Alkalinema sp. FACHB-956: one gene and its partner. The protein of the gene in region 2 interacts with the protein of the main gene of each other region in a pairwise test. Links are inferred from orthologs where the notes say so. Each region holds a gene or a part of one and is shown on either strand. Other genes may lie near its edges. The genes, in order: ftsZ and H6G21_RS19365.

Evidence for each region.
Region 1: the proteins of H6G21_RS19365 (region 2) and ftsZ interact in binary tests that used the Bacillus subtilis proteins (3 or more experiments, as listed by UniProt). The link is inferred for Alkalinema sp. FACHB-956 from one-to-one orthologs.

Annotation. Positions count from the first base shown.
Region 1 is NZ_JACJRC010000001.1:410,487-420,813, forward strand. Bases 1,231-4,111 are described here. They hold ftsZ (cell division protein FtsZ), read left to right. Parts: upstream 1,231-1,941; coding sequence 1,942-3,282; downstream 3,283-4,111. Other genes in these bases: H6G21_RS01655 (FtsQ-type POTRA domain-containing protein), read left to right, coding at 1,231-1,758; glp (gephyrin-like molybdotransferase Glp), read right to left, coding at 3,411-4,111. In the rest of the region: H6G21_RS01650 (response regulator transcription factor), read left to right, coding at 1-506; more of H6G21_RS01655, read left to right, coding at 766-1,230; more of glp, read right to left, coding at 4,112-4,691; rpmG (50S ribosomal protein L33), read left to right, coding at 4,980-5,174; rpsR (30S ribosomal protein S18), read left to right, coding at 5,359-5,574; H6G21_RS01680 (ribonuclease R family protein), read left to right, coding at 5,954-7,984; H6G21_RS01685 (FHA domain-containing protein), read right to left, coding at 8,352-8,834; H6G21_RS01690 (DUF2079 domain-containing protein), read right to left, coding at 9,289-10,327. UniProt on the Bacillus subtilis protein: Essential cell division protein that forms a contractile ring structure (Z ring) at the future cell division site. The regulation of the ring assembly controls the timing and the location of cell division.
Region 2 is NZ_JACJRC010000022.1:8,806-19,065, forward strand. What follows is about bases 5,076-7,889. They hold H6G21_RS19365 (cell division protein SepF), read right to left. Parts: upstream 6,883-7,889; coding sequence 6,268-6,882; downstream 5,076-6,267. Other genes in these bases: proC (pyrroline-5-carboxylate reductase), read right to left, coding at 5,391-6,182; H6G21_RS19370 (YggS family pyridoxal phosphate-dependent enzyme), read right to left, coding at 7,876-7,889. In the rest of the region: trpE (anthranilate synthase component I), read right to left, coding at 1-840; H6G21_RS19340 (photosystem I reaction center subunit II PsaD), read right to left, coding at 1,219-1,641; H6G21_RS19345 (cyclic nucleotide-binding domain-containing protein), read right to left, coding at 2,029-2,571; H6G21_RS19350 (MFS transporter), read right to left, coding at 3,162-4,484; H6G21_RS19355 (hypothetical protein), read right to left, coding at 4,760-4,918; more of H6G21_RS19370, read right to left, coding at 7,890-8,565; transcriptional coactivator PipX, read right to left, coding at 8,736-9,005; H6G21_RS19380 (hypothetical protein), read left to right, coding at 9,114-9,353; H6G21_RS19385 (alpha/beta fold hydrolase), read right to left, coding at 9,355-10,224. UniProt on the Bacillus subtilis protein: Cell division protein that is part of the divisome complex and is recruited early to the Z-ring. Probably stimulates Z-ring formation, perhaps through the cross-linking of FtsZ protofilaments. Its function overlaps with FtsA.

The DNA of each region.
Region 1 (10,327 bases), on a different replicon or contig from region 2:
TGGATGGCATTGAGTTGACAAAACGGTTTAAACAGGCACAGCCGTCAGAGAACTCCCCAACCAAAATTTTGATTTTGACGCTTCAGGATACGGAAGACGTTGTAATGGCAGCCTTTGCCGCTGGCGCAGATTCCTATTGCATGAAGGATGTCAGCCTGGATCAATTGGTGGAAGCCCTACGGGTCACCCATGAAGGGAATTCTTGGATTGATCCGGCGATCGCCCGCATTGTTCTGCGTCAGTCCCAGCAGCCCGCGATGGCAGGGCGCAATGCGGCCCTACCCCCTACCCCCACTGAGCCAACGGAATCCTACCCCTTAACCGAGCGGGAGTTGGAAGTTCTCCAACTGATTGTGGACGGCTACAGCAACGCTGCGATCGCAGATAAGCTCTTCATCACGGTCGGTACGGTGAAAACCCATGTCCGCAATATTTTGAATAAATTGTGCGCTGACGATCGGACACAAGCAGCGGTGCGGGCTTTACGATCGGGGCTGGTTTGCTAGTTGAGTTATCCAGGTATCCAGGTATCTAGTTATTCAGGTATCCAGTCACCTAATCCGTTAAGCTGCTTGTTCGCGTCCTCGGTAGAGACGACGATTTAGCTAGAGCGTGCCTTCGTAATGAGAAAATCTCAGCCGTGCCATTTGGACTGACCATGCTTAAATATAGGGACAAATTTTTTGGCGATTTGACCCACTCAATCTTGATTACCCTTTCCAGTACCAATCCCCAGTCAAGCCGCCCCCGCATTAGCAGTGCGAATTGTCCGCGCAATTCGTCGCTCCGCCAATCTTCCTCCTTCTAGACACCATGGCTGGCATTGCTCCCGTTTCTCGGCACGAACTTTCTCAACGAAGGCAACAACTGCGGCGACAACGACGTAACCGCACCCTCAAAATGTCTTGGCGATCGCTTGTGGTTCTCGGGCTTGCCGGAACCTCCCTATGGGCGGTGACTCAGCCTAATTGGGTCATTCGAAACCCTGCTCAGGTCAAGATTGAAGGGAATCAGTTCCTAGCTGCAAAAACGGTACGATCCCTGCTACCGATCAACTATCCTGAGTCCCTCAGTAAGGTGCAACCGACCAAAATTGCTGAGACCTTAAAGGACAAGGCCCCCATCGCCGAGGTGAGCGTAGAGCGCCATCTCTTCCCCCCAGGGTTAACCGTGCGTATCCGTGAACGTAAACCCGTTGCCCAAGCTTGGTTGACTCCTCCAGGGGAAGCGAGCAAGGCCGATCGCAACACGAGTCCTGGGCCTAATGGTCAAGCATCTATCTCCAAGGAGGACAAGGCCCCTAGCAGTAACCCTTCTAGAGACACCGCCTCAAAGGGAGCGGCTACGGGGCAACCGTCTGGCTTATTGGATGAGCATGGGCGCTGGATCCCCTTGGAAAGTTATACAGCCGTTGAACAGAATCTCCAATTGCCGCCCCTCCAAGTGATTGGGAATCCTGATACCTATCAACCCCATTGGGATCGCTTCTACCCCATCATTAGCCGCAGCCCCATCACGGTCCAGGCCATTAATTGGCAGAACCCTGGAAACCTAATCCTCAAAACTGAATTAGGGACTGTACACCTCGGAGCCTATGGCAATCAGTTTGGCAACCAAATTCGAGTCCTCGATCGTATGCGGGATCTGTCTCGGAATAAAACCGCGGGTTCTATGGAATATCTCGATTTGCGAAATCCCAATACGCCTATCCTGAAACTGCGTGCTGCAAAAAGCTCCGGAAAAATTAGTACCCCATAGCGATCGAACTGTGGCAGAATTTCCCGTAATCTCATGGCACAATTAAACCGAACTTGATGGCGAATCGACGGTTTTGCTGTTGAAGATTTAGTAGAATTGGTGTTCCGGTTAGCCAGTTACCCCCTGGTGATGCGTTGCTACCTGGAGTCAAAAAATTGTTTATAAGTTCCGCCCGTAGTTCCAATGACGCTTAACAATGAGTCAAATTCCACTCCACTGACCCTCAACGAGTCGCTTGAGCCCGGTCAGATTCGTTCCCATGCGGATATAGGCTCCCATGAGGATGGAGTCTCGAAGTTTGCGTCGGTAGGGGATAGCTCCAACTCTCTCCGCAGTATCAGTTCATCCAGTAATTCAGGGGGAAATGTCAAAGTGGTGCCCGGAGAGGAATTAAGGAGTGGTGACATCGTGCCCAGCAGTATTGCCAAAATTAAAGTAATTGGCGTAGGCGGAAGTGGCGGCAATGCTGTCAATCGAATGATCGCCAGTGAAGTGACCGGGGTTGAATTTTGGTCAATCAATACCGATGCCCAAGCGTTGACCCAGTCCTCTGCCCAAAAGCGACTGCAAATCGGTCAAAAATTAACCCGTGGTCTCGGGGCGGGCGGTAATCCCGCGATCGGGCAGAAGGCTGCAGAAGAGTCTCGTGATGAGATTGCAGCGGCCCTAGAAGGGTCTGACCTGGTATTTATTACAGCGGGTATGGGGGGCGGTACAGGCACCGGAGCTGCGCCGATCGTTGCCGAAGTGGCTAAGGAAATTGGAGCACTGACCGTTGGAGTTGTGACCCGTCCGTTTACCTTTGAAGGGCGGCGACGCACCAATCAAGCGGAAGAGGGACTCGCGGCCTTGCAAGGGCGAGTGGATACCTTAATCATCATTCCCAATGACAAGCTCTTGTCCGTGATTTCGGAATCGACCCCGGTGCAAGAAGCGTTCCGGACAGCCGATGATGTTCTACGCCAAGGGGTGCAGGGGATTTCCGACATCATTACCATTCCGGGCTTAGTCAATGTAGATTTTGCCGATGTGCGGGCTGTGATGGCAGATGCGGGATCGGCCTTGATGGGCATTGGCATTGGCTCCGGCAAGTCTCGGGCACGGGAAGCCGCGATGGCTGCTATCTCTTCGCCCTTGTTGGAAGCGTCGATCGACGGTGCGCGGGGCGTCGTGTTTAACATTACCGGTGGCCATGACCTCACCCTCCATGAAGTGAATGCTGCTGCGGAGATTATCTATGAAGTCGTTGATCCCAATGCCAATATCATCTTTGGCGCTGTGATTGATGAGCGGATGCAGGGTGAAGTCCGGATTACGGTCATTGCCACAGGATTCTCTGGGGAGACCCAAGTGCAAGCAGCCACCCGACCTACGGCTACACCCAAGCGATCGGTTCCCAAATCGGAAACCAATGCTGGCGGATTACCCTTACCGGAACCCCGCACCCCCAAGCCTGCACCACCAACGCCTGGGGGGTTAGATATTCCTGAGTTTTTGCAGCGTCGTCGTCCACCCCGAGGCTAGCTGCAACGCAATTCAACGTGATTACTCATTCAAAGTTTTCTGTTCTGGTTTCAGGCACCCTGTAGGGTGCCTTTTTTGTGGGTTTTCCGGGTTCAAGGAGTGGTTGCACCCCCCGTAAACTGGGGCATCTACACAATGCCCTGCATCAACAACACTGATGTGTCGCTTCCTGCAGCGATCGCCGTTGCGCCGATGGGGATCCTGGCGAGACCGTTGCAGCCTGCGAGGTTAATCAAGTTACCCGAATTATGGCCTCCCGCAGCGGGCGAAAAGCAAAGCTCACCGGCTTGGAAGGTGACCTTGCCCCAAAGGTAGGACTCACGCTTGCCGTCGGACTTGAGATCACAACCCGTTTTGGCCGTGATGAAGTTCGGTTGCCAGCCCGTTGCCAGTCCCGATCGTCGTTTCAAAGCCGGTTGAACAAACCGTAAAAATGTCACCAAGGCAGAGACTGGGTTTCCAGGCAGGCCGAAATACAGCGTATTAGGCAGGGTCGCAAAGGTGAGGGGTTTGCCGGGTTTAACCGCGATCGATCGAATCTGAATCGTTGCGCCCAGCGCTTCTAAAATTCCATCCACATAGTCATAATCCCCGACGGAGACCCCACCGGAAGAAATTACGATATCTGCTTGGGCGATCGCGGCTTCCATGGCCGCTTGCAACGCAGCGGGATCATCGGGCACAATGCCCAAACGCAACACCTCCGCTCCCGACTGTTGCACCAAAGCCGCTAAAGCGTATTGGTTGGAATCCACAATCTGTCCCGGCTGTAACGGCTGGTCTGGTGTCACCAGTTCATCGCCGGTGGAGAGAATGGCCACCTTGGGCCGCTGATAGACCGGTACCTGGGTACATTGCACGGCTGCCAGAACCGCAATTTCTGCGGCTCCTAGACGAGTTCCCGCCGCTAACAACGGTTGTCCCGCTTGGTAAAAACCACCCCGCCGCCGGACAAATTCCCCTAGGTGACGGGGGGGGACTAAGATCGTGACCCGATCGCCTTGGCGCTGGGTATTTTCCTGCATCACGATCGTATCGGCTCCCAAGGGCAGCATCGCCCCCGTAAAAATGCGGGCCGCCTGTCCCGGTTGCAGTGTTTGTTGGGGGGCAACCCCCGCCGGAATCTCTTCAACCACGGCCAGGGTGATTGCCCCAGGTTGCCCTGTTGCCACTTGCCCTGTTGCCACTTGCCCTGTTGCCACTTGCCCTGTTGCTACATCGTCATAGCGCACCGCATAGCCATCCATTGCAGAATTATCCCAATGGGGAAAATCCAACTCACTGCTCACAGGCTGTGCCAAAACGCGATCGATCGCCTCCAATAACGGTACCCAATCACAATCAACCGCTGCATCCGGCACTTGGACTGCTTGAAAAATCAAAGACTCCGCCGTTTCAACTGCCAACATAGACCCACAATTTTGAACAATTTGAACAATACAATTTGAACAATATTTGAATAATATTTGAGCAAAAAATTGCATGAAAATTTGAACCCCGAGGTGATGCCCCGATCGACCCATCGAGCTTTCCTAACCACCAGTCAGGGATGATAGGGGTGCTTTTGCTCGACTAACGCAAGCTGTTCTTCTGAAAAAACTGGCAAAACCCCTTGCAGATTACTTTCAAACTAGACCTTCCTGTGAAATAATGGTTATTTGTGTCTGAATAAATACCAGCCCTTAAGGTTGTGAATCATGGCTAAAAACAAAGGCGTAAGAATAATCATTACGCTGGAGTGTACGGAGTGCCGTACCAATCCAGATAAGCGTTCTGCAGGGGTGTCCCGTTACACCACGATGAAGAATCGTCGGAACACCACCAGCCGGCTAGAACTCAAGAAGTTCTGCCCCCATTGCAACAAGCATACCGTTCACCGCGAAATTAAGTAGTTGTGAGATTAGTCGTCCTAAGTGCCTTTAAAGCGAGCTTGACGACCAGAGCTTCGCAAACTTAGCGAAGGCTCGGATTTGATACACCAGTTCTCCTGGCAAATCCTTTGGAAGTTTTGAGGGGGCGATCGCTCCAAACAAAACTCAGAATCTCCGTTCTGTCCAATTCATCGAGTGAAACACCATGGCTTATTTTCGTCGTCGCATTTCTCCCATTAAACCGGGCGATCCCATTGATTACAAAGATGTAGACCTGCTGCGGAAGTTTATTACAGAGCGCGGTAAGATTTTGCCTCGTCGCATCACAGGATTGACCGCTAAACAGCAGCGGGATCTGACGGTTGCCATCAAGCGAGCTAGAATTTTGGCATTGCTACCCTTCATCAACCAAGAAGGCTAAGCGAGTCTTAGGGATAGATCTGAGGGGTGATGGCCGCAATTAAACAGTCCATCATCCCTCGTCTTATTTGAATCCTTTGCAAATTGACAATAGTAATCACTAGTAATCGTTTATTGCTTGCCAGATAACAATTCTTGCCAGATAACAATTCTTGCTAGTTAATTAATGTTTGCTAGTTAATAATGCTTGCTAGCAGACAGCTATTGCTGGCACTATTTTTTCATCAATAAGATTCCATCAATAAGAAATGGATGACTAATGACCGATCGGAAATGAGGGTTTGGTGATTGTGGTAATCATTAAACCAACCCGCTATTTCCTGGAACGGTTCGGGGTTAGTTACTCAAGTCGTATACGCTCGCCTGGATGAAGCCCTGCTATGGAAAAGGGAACGCTGGTTGAATTTGTTGTGAACGGAGAACGGCGTCTTGCGGTGATCGATCGCCCAGAAGGAAAAAAACACTGGGTCGTGATCGATGAACGAGGTCAAGCTTCGACGCTCCATCCACGCCAGATTGAATACACGGTTACCGGGCAGACGTTTAAGCCCACGGAAATTGCTGCCTTTTCCCAGCGAGTTCAGTCCTCCCTGGATCCTTCAAGTTTGGAAGTAGCTTGGGAACTTCTGGTAGAAGAAGGTGAGTCCACCGATCCCGCTGCATTGGCTACCTTGCTGTTTTCCTCGACTGATCCAGAGTTTTGCTACATTGCCCATCTGCTCTTGGCAGAAGATCGACTGTATTTCAAGCAAAAGGGCGATCGCTACGAACCTCGGCCTGCCAGTCAAGTCGCGGAAATCCAGCGCCAAATTGCCCTCGCCAACCAGCGCCAGCAGGAATGGGAAGGATTTTTGACCCGGTTGCAACAGGTGATTGCGGGTGAGCAAACGCCCGATTGGCAGCCCAGCGATCGTCCCCGATTAGATGCCCTCGAAAAATTTGCCGCCTTTGGTGATGATGCTCCCAATCGCAGTGCTGCGATCGAGGTCTTAGCGGCCCTCAAACGTCCTGAAACGGCACAAGGCGCATTTCGGCTTCTGGTTGAATTAGGATTATGGAGTCCCCACGAAAACCTTTTCCTTCGCCATAGTCAAATTCCTACTCACTTTCCGCCAAAGGTTCAAGAGTTGTCACATCAGTACCTCCTTTCCCCGCCACAAGACTTGCATCCCGATCGCTTAGATCTCACCCATCTGAAGGTCTACACGATCGATGATGAAAGTACGCGCGAAATTGATGATGGTCTGAGTATTGAATATTTACCCGATGGCTCTGAACGTATTTGGATCCATATTGCCGATCCGACTCGCTGGCTCCTGCCCGGTGATCCCTTAGATCTAGAAGCCCGCCGCCGCAGTACCACCCTCTATCTACCTACGGGCATGATTTCCATGTTCCCCACGGAACTGGCGACAGGCCCCATGAGTCTGAACACTGGGGTTGTCTGTTGTGCCCTCAGTTTTGGTATTTTGTTAGACGCCGATGGCGCAGTGAGCGACTTCAGTATTCACGCTAGCCACATCAAAATTACCTATCGCCTCACCTACGCGGATGTGGACGAGATGCTGGAATTGGGGGTGACGGCAGAACCGGAGCTAGAGAGCCTCGCGAAATGGGCCAAGCAGCGGCAACTCTGGCGACAATCCCAGGGGGCAATCAGCATCAACATGCCAGAATCCACCATCAAAGTGGAAAACGATGGGGAAGAAATTATTATCCAGGTGCTGGACGATCGCTTCTCCCGGCAACTGGTGGCAGAGATGATGATTTTGGCTGGAGAAGTTGCTGCTCGCTATGGTCAAATCCATAGCCTACCGTTGCTATTTCGCAATCAGCCCCAACCTGAACTGCCATCCGATGAAGAGTTATTACAAGTTCCGGCGGGGCCTGCGAGAGCTTGTGCCATTCGGCGCTGTATGCCTCGGAGTGAACTGAGCATCACCCCCTCTCGCCATGCCAGCTTGGGGCTGGATACCTATACACAGGTCACCTCACCGATTCGGCGCTACAGTGACTTACTTGCTCACTTCCAAATCAAAGCCCATTTGCGAGGAGAATCGCTGCCGTTCTCTGCGGAACAAATGCAAGATTTAGTCTTGAGCATTGCCAGTAATGTTCAAGAAGCGGCTTTGGTGGAGCGCCAAACCAATCGCTACTGGGGACTGGAGTACCTTCGACGCAACACCCACGAAGTCTGGTCTACCCTAATGCTGCGCTGGCTCCGCGAACATGAAGGTCTGTGCTTAGTCCTGCTGGAAGACTTGGGTCTGGAACTAGCCATGCGTCTCAACCGTTCGATCGAATTGGGCGATCGCTTTCAAGTTAAAGTTGTGCGAGCCGATCCTCGTGAAGATACGATTCAGCTCCAAGAAGTCTCCACCCTGGAGGCAACTCAGATGGCAGCAGGTTAGACTGCCTGATTCAACAGGCTATTTTCGGGGAAAATTTTGGGAACGGTAAAATTTCGGGAACGGTATTGTTGCAATTGGCCAATTCAGTTAGCATTGGCCACACTTAACTAGCCGGGAAGCGTCGACATGAAATCATGAACCTTAAGTCATGAACATCTTGAGTCATGAATATTAAGTCATGAACATTAAGTCATGCGCTTTTCAAGCATTCTCACTCTCCAATCACCCTCCAGAGGCATCCTCTAGCTAGGGGGCACAGTCCACTGCATGCTCGGTCAATCAGTCAACCTACAGCCTTGCACGTCTACCAAGCATGGCTAGGAAGAAGCATGGCTAGGAAGAAGACTGCCCGCAAAAAAATAGGCGGCTAGCGAGGGTGGATAAAAAATTCAGTGCGCAGATGACAGAGCGTGAGAATATCGCCATCTTTGATTGGGTATCGTTTGAGCACCGCTAAACGCTGCTGATTGAGGAAGGTGCCATTGCTGCTACCGACGTCCATCACATAGAAGCCGTACTGAGGATCATGGCTGATGACGGCATGGCAACGGGAGATCGATCGATCCGGTACCACGATCGCGCAATTGCGACTCCGGCCAATCAACCAGGTGGAGCCCACATCCGTCACCTGAGCTTCGCCCATGGTGGGCAGATTGGTCGTCAGGAAAGCCCGATGCTCAATCCGAGTGGCTTGGATGTAGTAGGAATAACGGAGTTCAGACGCGAACGGCTGGTCGTTATCACCGTCTTCTCCAATGTATGTCGCAGATTTCTCTAAGGTGGAAATCTCGTCATTTAAGAGGTTAGGTACTTTGAGGATTGAAGCCGGAAGTGAATGAGCTTCGGGCATGTACCCTTCCTGCGAGGACTCTAGATTCAACATTTATTCTCCGTCCCAATGCATTTGCAGTGAAACACAATTGTTAACTGTTAAGCGTCAACTTTCGGGTGTCAACTTTCAGGTTACTTACGCGAGAGATTAAATCCCTGACGACGGTGTAGCAGTTGGCAAATGCAGCCTTTAAACTGTAGACCCCCTGGGTTCCAACAAACCTCCATCCCAAGAAAGGGACTGATGGTGTGTCAAGTACTAGATGATTGTCACGTAATAGGAAAGGTCAATCACCTATTTAAGTGGTTTTTCTCACTACCAGAGTAAACACTAATTTCCACTGGCCTGACAACCGTGGGGCAGGGTTTCTTTGCAGAAGCTTTACATCAACATTGGAGAGGTTCGCAAGTCCTTCAGGCGGTGTCCACATAATGTCCGTATTTATTCGAAATTTATAGTTACTTTAGACACATCACTCTTTGGGATGATCCGGAAAATTACGGAGAAAAAGATAGACTTCATCCTGGGTAAAGATGCGCTGGAGGGAAGGGGTGTTTTGAGCCTGCTGTAGGACAACGTGAGCATAGTTTCGATCGCTGCCAAATCCCGGATGTTTGAGATTCAATAGCACCGCATCAAAACGATCGAGCCGTAAAGAATAGTCGCCCTTAGTGAAGTCAATTTGGGCCCGATGGGTCAGGTGGGGCACGATGTCATGGGTGGTCAGTACCGCAGCCTGGGGGGGGATTTGGGCTAGGGCAGTCTGTACGGCGGCTGATGTATCCAAACGATCGAGGAATTTCCAGCCAAAGTAGCTATATTTCGCCAGACAGAGGAATCCAAAAAGCGACCAAGCAATGATCCAGCGAGGTTGGCGGAGCAAAATGGGACGATCGGCAGCAAGGCAGGCAATTCCGGCAAGCAGTAAGAACGGCAGAATTGGCAGAGAATACTGATGAACTAAATCCCGTTGAGCCGGGGAGTTCGACAGAACGTTAATGATGAAATTCGGCAATCCCACGATCGTCGGGGCTAGGAATCTGGGATTGAGTACCCAGAATAGGGGTAGGAGCAGCAGGGCTAAGTACCCGATCGTTTCACCGGAAAAAACGCGACCCAACACTAAACCGGGTTGTAGAAACAGATTGGCAATCACCTCCGGCAGAGAATCCCCTAAAAAGGCATAGCGTCTCACGGCTTCCACCCCATCCGGGCGAAAATGGGGAATCAAAATTTGCGTGACAAAAATAAACCAGCCGAGGCCCCATGCGATCGCGATCGCCCCCGCCCGCTGCCGTTTTTCAAAAAACCAGAGCCAAACGCCCATGGCCGCAACGGTAATGGCTAGGGCATCCCGGCATCCTAAAATCACCACTAGACATCCTGCAAATAGCCCAAGGCGATCGGCTCTGGCGGCCCAAACCGCAAGCAAGATTAGCGGCAAGGCAATGACTTCAGGATGGAAATCGAACAGGTTTAGATTAAATACCAAGGGATAGAGCCCATAGGCC
Region 2 (10,260 bases):
GACCAGCCGCAACGATCGATACAAATTAAACGGATCGCCCGCATACTCCGTAGACAGCCGCTGGGAAATCACCACCTGGAAAATATCCCCCGCCTTAATATGCCCCTTAGCTTTCTCCACCGCCTGACAGAAATTTTCCTTCGTAAAATTGCTCGTAATGGCAATCTCTTGGGCGTTGCTTCTGGCGTTGTTCGGTTTCCAATCGAAACGTTTTGCTCGATCGGTAATAGGCGATTCTAATTTCCGCACCAATTCCTTCACCCGATCGCAGGCTTTGGCATAGGCTGTTTGTAAATCCGTATTCGGATCTCGCAAATCGGCATAGGCAATCGCCCACACCTTGCGCTTCACCTGATCAAAAATCAACAAGTTATCGATCTGCATCCACAACCCATCGGGCAAATCCCCTTCCTGGGGCGGATAAATCGTGACCGTGGGCTCAATCCAGTTAATTAACTCATACCCCCAAAAACCAAACAGTCCACCAATACCCGGTGGCAGTTCCGGCAACTTGACCGGGTGGAAGTCGGCCAACCCATTCGCCAAGGCAATAAACGGATCCCCGGTGAATTCATGCTGGGAGCCATCGCGATAGGTCTGCACGGTGCGATCGCCCCGCGCTTCCATAATCCACAGCGGATCGCAGCCCAAAAAGCTGTAGCGACCCACCGTTTCCCCGCCTTCCACCGATTCCAATAGAAAGTTGTAGGGGCGATCGCTACAGACCCGATACCAAGCAGAAACGGGCGTATCTAAATCCGCAACCCACTCTTGGTACACGGGAACAAAATTACCTTGCTGGGCTAACTTAGAAAACTGATTAAAGTCAGGAAAAATCATGGGGTTTCTACTCAAGATCGATGAGACGGCAGACAATGGAAACACAGATGGCTAGTTGTAGCGATAGGGCAAACTATTGGGCGGCATCCGCCCATCCCTTCCATCCGATCGTCCACAGATTCTGCATCACCCTAGTCATGATTGCTGGAGAATTCTACTCTAACGATTGTACGAGTTAACGTCCCAGTTCCCTGAAAAATCTTCCTGCTTCGCGGGATGTCCCTTGCAACCGACTCCATGCAGCAAACCCAATCCCAGCAGCAGCCCCAATCCCAACCCAGAAACCCTAATAAAACCTAATAAAAAATTGTGGAGACACCCTAAAAGAGCATCTCCACAATTATGCTGAGTCCAGCTAGTCAGGCTCTAGAAAGCAAATTACGGATCGATCGTCCGCTTGCCACTGAACTTCAGCGTAGAAGGGTTGGGGTTGGAACCGATGTTACGGGGTACATGGTTCACAATTTCCCGGCCAGCGTTCACCTTTTCAGGGAAGACGCCGTCAGCAGGGTGCAGGTATTGGATCTCACCATTGGGATAAACCCGGTAGATCTTGTAGTTGGTGATTTTAAACTTCGTCTTGAGTTGGGTCCCAAGCGCTAGGCAGTGCTCTTTGCGAGCGAGGTATACCAGGTTCTCACCCTCATGCATGGTTGCCGCACCACCCATGGGCATTTCGAACACTTGGGACTTTTTACTTTCCCAGGTGATGGCATACTTCTCTTCAACCTCAGCCTTGGTCAGCAGGCCGCCGGTGCTGCCCGGAAAGATGGGCGCTTTTCCAGTAAGCGTTTCTGACATGGTTCTCTCTCTAAGAACATTTTCCGCAATTCTACCTTTCAGACTTCCCTGGTTTAGCGAGTTCGTTGGGATCTGTAACAGTTGTTAATACCTATCCAGTTCCTAGGCCGCTTTGTCCTTCCATATAACCCTCCTAGGCCGATCGAAACCCCATTTTCCTTGGGATCCAGAGAACACTCTACAGAATGATCCTTAGGATTTATTAATCGTTTGGCAATCATCTGTAAAGGAGCCAGGTCGGGATTCAGGATCGATTGATCTGCCAGTCATCCCTAAGCGGCCCTTAGTCTTTGCTTAAACCTTCGTGACAAGGCCTATGACGAGCCCTGTGACAAGCTTTGTCATAAGCCTTGTCATCAGCTTCGGAATAGCTTCCATCAGCCTCGGTTAATAACCTCGGAGCCGCTTCACCAAGGTTTCCAGCCGATGCCGTGCTTGGGGCAATTTCTCAATGACCGTCGGACTGAGTTCCCGTGCCATGGGGATGGGCGATTCCAACGGATATTCGTTGCCATAGCCCAGCATTCCTACAGTGTTACGCATCCGATCGGCCAAAAAGAGGGCGATCGCGCGATAGAAGTGAGCAGCGAAGTCTCCATCCTCTTCCAGTTTGCGCTGCAATGACTCCCGAGGAATCGCAAAGACTAAGCTATCGCGCTCCGCAGTCACCGTCGCCATGGGGGGGCGGGCGTCTAGGAACGAGATTTCTCCCACCACATCCCCACTGGTCAGTTGAGACACCTCAATCCCTTGATGGGACTCGATCGTAACTTTGAGGAGACCGCTCAACACGATATAAAAGGCATCGACGGGGTGACCTTCTTCAATGAGCTGGGTGCCTGCTGGAAGCTGCTCCTTCCGCCCCACGTACAGCATCCAATCCATATCGCTATCACTCAATTCTCCCAACAAGAAGAATATTTTTCGCATAGGGCTGGCCGAGAAAGACAACTACGATGCGCGGCAAAAATTGCAGCAGAGGCAGAACATTATGGATCCTACCCAAGGGCTAAACCAACATCCTTCCGATGAATTTTCCGTAATCCAATGATAAATCCTCCGTACTTTTGTCCAATAGCCTTTCCCCCGTCAAGCCCCATGACTGGGTCTCTAGTTCAGAAATACCTAGTAGACAATTTGCGAGTCTTCATCCAGTATCAACAACAATCCTACGCTGCCCTAAGATAGGATCCCTAAGGTCATAAACCTATGACTTGCGACCATTGGTCTAGGACTCAGATCGGAAAGTTCGAGATCTGAAAGTTTAGGATCTGAAATTCTGAGTGGCAGCGTAGCGGGAAGCATCCAGCCCATTGATCACCCATTGATCATTAGATGATCAGTCAACTGGTGCCATCCTTGTTCTTAAAGTCTATCGAGGTTGAGACTGACGGGGGGCGATTACATAGAAAATCTTCTGATTTACTGAAAAGTCAACCCACGAGAATCCCACCCGTTCAGCCTCTGGCAAACGTCTAATGGCAAACGTCTAACCTCCATTGGCTAACGGCCCTTCGCAGTTAACGAATCGCGTAAAGATCGCTGCCACCTTTGAGGGAGAAATGTAAGGAGTGCGCTAAATCCTTGCTAGAGCGGGTTGTAAATAACAGCAACCCCAAAAGAGAAAGCCCCGCAGAAATCCCAAAAACACCACGATAGCCCACAAAATCAGCCAGTCCGCCCACTAGAGGTCCCGCCAGAAAAACCCCAAGATCAAACCCCGCAATACATAGGCTAAAAATCCGTCCCCGTTCCCCAGGATTCGATCGATCGGCCAACAGCGTGATTGTAATGGGGAGTAACGTACCTCCACCAATTCCTTCCAGGAGTCCGGCCAAGATAAACAGATCGTTCCGGGGAGCCAACCACAACATCAACATTGAAATGCAATAGCAAGCGAGTCCCAGGGTAATAAAGCGCCCTCGACCGTAGCGATCGCTATTCCTTCCGGCTAAAAATCGCATCAGGAAGCTGGTCATGGCAGCAGAGGTATAAAACGTACCTGCTGTGACCGTCAGTTGAGTTTCGCGCAGATACAAGGGCACGAAAATACTGAGAATGCCAAAGGCCATACCCACAATCAGCAGGGTCAGCGTCGGAATTCGCAGGCGATCGCTCCAGAGAATCTGCCAAAATGGTTGCCCCTGGGAAGTCGCCACAGCCCCAGCGGGATAGCCTTCGGAAATTACCGGGGCCGTCTCCAACACCGATGGTGGCACTTGAGGAGATGCCCCGGTAGGCTGAACTGACCTAGGTTGGGGCTGGGTCGCAGCAACGCCCCCAATACCCAGGCCAAAGATTAAACTCAAACCCGCGATCGCACTGGCAGCCAGAAAGCAAAGGCTATAGCCCCATTGATGCAGCAACCAATCACCCAACAACGGCCCCAACGCCATTCCAATCGGGGTCACCAAGGTCATGTAACCAATCACTTCCCCTCGGCTCTGGGGCGGGGCGATGTCCGTCACCAAGGTACTGTAGGCCGTAGTAAAGGCCGCAATACTCAGTCCATGAAACACCCGCACCAGCAAAAGGAGTTCCTTCGGCTGGGTCAGAAAATATCCCAATGGCGCGATCGTGGCCGCCACAATCCCAATGAGAAGGACTAATTTGCGGCCTCGATGATCGGCCAAATGTCCCATGTGCGGACGAAAGAGCAACAGTCCAACGGCAAATGCAGCCATCACAATACCTAGTTCTTGAGCCGTTGCCCCGTTATCACGGATGTACAACGGCAAGACGGGCAGGAGACTAGCCATGCACATCCAAAATAAAAGTCCACAGGCAAATAATGCACTCAGACTACGGCGAATAGAAGGCGAAAGCTGCGCAATAGCACCCATGGTCAAGCAATAGCACCCATCAGCAAAGGTTTCAGTCTAAAAGCTCAGAGAGTCAAGCAGTTCAGAGATTCAAACAGTTCAGAGGTTCAAACAGAAGTTCTAGGATAGCAACTTAACTTAACAGTTGACAGAATCCCGGATAAATTCGCTTGAATAGAAAAATGAGCAGCAGACTGAATCCTCGGGCAACCATCCCATGATCTGCCTAGAGGGCATGTCCAGCATGGAGGGTGTTTCTAGAAAGTCCGATGGAATGCATGGGAATCAATCAGAATCTAGACACAATTGAAGGCACGATCGAATTCGATCGCGATCGGGGATAACAATGCTGCCAGAAGCAATGCAGAAATCATATAGAAAGGATGCAGAAATAAGTCTCTCTTCAAAAGAATATTGCGATCGGCAATCCATTTCATACACCAAATTGATTCCATACAAAATAAGTCCAGGCCATGGAACCATGACCTGGACTCGGTTTTAATATTCTAGCCTTCTATAAAATACAGTTCCCGCGATACAGCTTAAGAACTGTACAGCGTAAGAACGACTTGGCCAGAGGTTTTCATCAGAAAAACTAAACTTTTTGCTATCTATTACTAGGTTAATGGGGAGAAAACGGGAATTGTTGAAATCTATACATAACTTTAGGAAAGTCGCAAATTTTCGTTACAAGTGACCAGGCTTGGCTCCCCGCTTGGCTTTGCGCTTCCAGCACCTATCTCCCCATCCCCTTAGGATTTGATTGGTACGAGAGGCCCTAAGGCCATCGTCTTGCTCCATCAATGACCCTTCTCAGCCGAGATAACCACTTTCACAATACCTTTGAAAATGTAGCCTACAATGCAATTTAGGCCGGAACGGTATCGCGAGAACAACTGCAAAGCGGAAGGTTTCGCCCCAGCGACTCTACTGATTACCCAATTCTTTGGAACGGTTAGATGCGGCGCGCACGGCTTCAATTAACGCCGATCGCAGTCCCTGTTTCTCCAACTGTGCAATTCCCGCGATCGTCGTTCCACCCGGACTCGTAACCCGATCCTTGAGTTCTCCCGGATGCAGTCCTGATTCTTGTAATAATTGCGCCGTGCCTAACACAGTTTGAATGGCTAATTGCAGCGCGATCGGTCGGGGCAATCCTGCAGCCACACCACCATCGGCCAAGGCTTCCACCACGAGGGCCACATAGCCTGGGCCAGACCCCGACAAACCCGTTACCGCATCCATGAGCGACTCTGGAATTTCAATCACACTCCCGACCGTCTCTAAAATGGTGCGAGCCCGTTCGACGTGGTGAGGTTGGCTATGCTGTCCTCGCGCGATCGCGGTGACGCCAGCACCCACCTGCGCGGGAGTATTGGGCATGGCCCGTAGGATGGGTTGCTCGGGAAAAGCGGCTTCTAATTGTGCGATCGAGGTTCCCGCTAGAATCGACAGCAGCACCGCCGATGTATGTGGCAAGGAGGCTGTCAGCTCAGTTGCAACCTGAAAAAAAATCTGGGGCTTAATCGCCAGCAAAACGACATCACTCGCGAGGGCCGCTTCGGAGTTCTTTGAAGTGACTTGAACCCCGTACTGACTTTGCAAAAAGCTGCGACGATCGCCATTCGGCTCACTGACCAAAATTTCGATCGGTTGATATACAGATTTCATAATGAGGCGGGATATGAGCGCCTCGCCCATTACCCCGCCTCCAATCATGCCTAATTTAACCAAGGTCGTTTCGCTGAATAACAACTCTAAGTAACTTCCAGAAGGAACTCCTGGCAAAGCAACTTAGCCGCTATTACTGTACCATGCGAACTTGTTCCGTAGCCCAAGTGGGAGCTGCTGTCGTTGCGGGACGAGCAGGCCGTGCCGGTTGGGGCTGAGGCACTTCATGAATCACGCCGGACTGAGTGCTCACTTGGACACAACTGGGGGTGAAGAGGAAGATGCTTTCACCAATGCGTTCTTGGTGACCATCGATCGCGTAGGTACCACCAGCCACAAAGTCTACCGCCCGTTGCGCTTGGTCAGGGTCCATAATGGTGAGATTGAGAACCACAGACTTACGTTCCCGGAGAGATTGGATCACCTGGGGCATTTCCTCAAAGGAACGGGGTTCCATCACAACCACCTCAGAGATTCCATTTGCGGCACCCGGCATACCAATTACATTACCCATAGGGACTGTTGCAGCAGAAGTAGTATTTGTCGTAGCAGATTCAGTACTGGTCAAAGAAGAACGATCGCGGAAACGACGACGAGAGCGAGCATCATCTTCTTGAGCAGAAGCTGTGTTTTCTTCTTGGTAGAGATCCTGGTACTCTTGCCCATCCATCTCGTCGTACTCGTACTCGTAATCCATGGATTCGTTAAAACCAACAAAGTCACGAAGCTTACCGAAGATACCCATTATTCACACTCCATTACAACCAGAAACCACAGGGACAACACTTCATCTATTAAATAGATGCAAAAGTCTGTATAGACAGATACATCAGAAACCAAAATTTAAGAGGGAATACCCAAAACATGGAACACACTGCATCTCAAATCAATGGCCAGACCCCAGATAATTCTTTAGATGCACACCTGACCTGATTGAGGAGTAGAGTATATCGCCGTTGAATACTTCAGATCGAGTCGTGCAGAACAAAACAACTGAGTATTTACCGTGCGTTAAAGTTATACCTTACCTCAGGGGTTTGATCAATCCGTTATATGCCCATTGACAATTTCTTGAAAACCTGAATTTTACAAGTTATCTAGAAAAGCTGATAAGCAAATTTAGGCCAATCATGGAACCAGGTCAAATCTGCGCAGTCAATTGCTTTACAAACAGCAACAAATGAGTAGCCACTTCACTCAGAGAGATGAAATGCAAGTGTACTAGCTTGGCCTCCTTGAAACAAAAAAATGAATGATAAGGTTCAACTGCATTTTTACCTTTAAGAACAACATTCAACAGCACTGTAATAATTTATTCAGAATGCCGTGAACCTTGGTCTTGCAAGGAATAGAAAGATAACGTTCAACTTACATTTACAACGTTCCTAACCCGGTTTATTGACAGGCTCATCATCTCTACCGGATAAGTGATCTGCCCATCAAGAAATCAATCTTGTTACAGCAGACGAGCTTGCAGAAACTCGAAAGCTGACGTTAAATCACTAAGCTGTGGGTTAATGATTTATTCGATCGCCGCTTGAGTAAATCATGAGGATTGTGACTTGCACAATTCCAAGGTATTGACTCAAAGGGGGAACACCAGTGCACTCCAGGAACCGGTTGGGCGTTGTGGACAACAATCTAGCACAAAAAATCTGAACGGTCTACTAGATATAGAGATTTTTTGGACTTTTTTCTGAAGAACACGCCAGGGGTAGCGCTATCAACGCAAAACGCAGGGTTAGGGCTGCTGTGATCGATTATCGAAGAGAATCCGACCAGGCCGAATCATTGTAGCGCCAGATGCGATCGCAAGTTGATAATCTTCAGACATTCCCATGGAAAGTTCCCGAAGATTGAGGCGCGGCCAAGCCTGCTGATTGATGGTGGTGGCCAAGTCACGGGCCTGTTGGAACAACCCGCACAAATCTGCTTCAGATAACCCCAGCGGCGGAATCACCATCAGTCCAGCAATATGAACCTGGTCTAGCTGGTTCAGTTGGGGCAGATCCGCCAGTAGTTGTTCCACGCTCCAGCCAGATTTATTGGGATCGGGTCGCAATTTAACTTGGAGACACAGGTGGGGGGGAGACGCTAATGCCCCCGCCAAACGATCGATCCGCTCCGCCAGCTTCAGGTTATCCACCGAATGAATCCATTGAAACCGTTCTAACGTTTTGGCCACTTTATTACTTTGCAAATGACCAATAAAATGCCAAGTCACATCCTGGAGGTCAGCCAATTCCGCTTGCTTTTGCACAGCTTCCTGTAACCGACTTTCCCCAAAGTGGCGAAGTCCTGCGGCATAGGCAGCTCGCATTTGTTCCACGGACGCTTGTTTGGTCACCGCAATGGTGGTGACATGGGCAGGAATGCTCTGCTGAAATTGGCAAATGTGATGGACAAGCAAGTCAAAGGCGATCGGCTCCATTCGGGTTGAACTATTGATTCGAGTTGAACTATTGATTCGGGTTGAACTATCTACATGACGAGGAGACGAGGAGACTGAATCGCACTCAGGGACTCAATCATAGGAGCCCTAGCGCAGCCAATCCCGGTGGAATCTTGACTGGGATGGAACGCTTCACTGAGATGGAAACTTCACTGAAAGGTTTGCCGATGAACAGCAACTAGCTGAGTATATTCTTGCGGAGTTCCTTGACGACGTAGCCATCGCATACGGTTCTCGACCAGAATTTTGGCATCTGCTCGACTGATAGAGTCAAATTGCAACCCGCCGGACCCGTTACTGACGATGAAAAAGAGTCTTTGAGCATACAAGGTCGTAAACAGTTCCTGGTGCTCTTCAATCAAACAGACTCGAAACAGCAAACCAAAGGTGGGATGGTTGAGATAGGATTCAATGCCCATTCAAGAATATTGTCGCGAAAGGATGAATACCGAGAAGACAGTTACAACCGTAACCGTTTTCGATTCGTTTTCGATTGAAAACTTAAACTTAAAAATTGTAAATAAAAAATGCGCGACTGCTCAGATAATTTCGCCGCTAGGCGGGAAATCACTGCTAGATGGGAGATCCAACACGACAACCGCACCATCACGACCCACTGCCAGCTTGCCTGCGATTACTTGAATCCCTTTAATCCATTAATCCACGGTGAGCCCAGTTTGGTGAACCCACCCGCAGAACCCATGCATCCCTCGGGGCGGCTGGAACGCGCTTGGCGCAATGATCCCCGGCTTGTTCACCAAGCTTAGTTTAACTTGTCGTAGGCGATAGCAAAAAGGCCAACAGTTCGCGATTCACCGTCTGAGGGGCTTCTTGCTGAATCCAATGGCCACAGTTAGGAACAAATTTGAGCTGGAAGGAAGCGCTTACCACTCGCCGTAAGTCCTCAGCCAACGATCGGCTTAACACCGCATCTTCATCACCCCAAAGCACCAAAGTCGGAGCGGTAATCGGCGGGGTTGCGGATCCCCAACCTTTGATCCAGGTCATCGGAGAGAGAAATTGGCGGTAATAACTGAGAGCGGCGGCGATCGCGCCGGGCTTTTGAAGGGCTGCTTCGTACATCCTCGTGTTTTCCTGCGTGAAGACCCCCTTGCGAACGGCCAGTCCTCGGAAAACATTCTGAACGAATTCCTGAAGATTATTTTGAATCACCCATTCCGGCAATCCAGGGATCTGAAAGGCAAAGAGGTACCAACTACGCTGCAACTGATCCAGATTGCGGGCCAGATAGGGCAAAAAGCGTTGGGGATGGGGAGCGCTCAATATGGCGAGGCGCTCCAGCGACTGGGGAAACTGCTGGGCAAAATTCCAGGCGATCGCGCCGCCCCAGTCATGGCCAATAACATGGGCACGGCCATATCCCAAGGTTTGAATCAATCCCTGGATATCTGCCGTTAAGGTCGCGAGATCATAACCACTGTCGGGTTTGTCCGAGTCGTTATAGCCCCGTAAATCAGGCACAACGACCCGAAAATGCTGAGCCAAGGCCGGGATTTGATATCGCCAGGAATACCAAAATTCAGGAAAGCCATGCAAAAGGACAACCAGTGGACCGTCTCCCTGTGTCACACAGTGAAGACGGATCCGATTAGTCTCAACAAATTGATGATGCCACACGAGATGATCCCAATAAACAACCCGTGCGATCGCCGT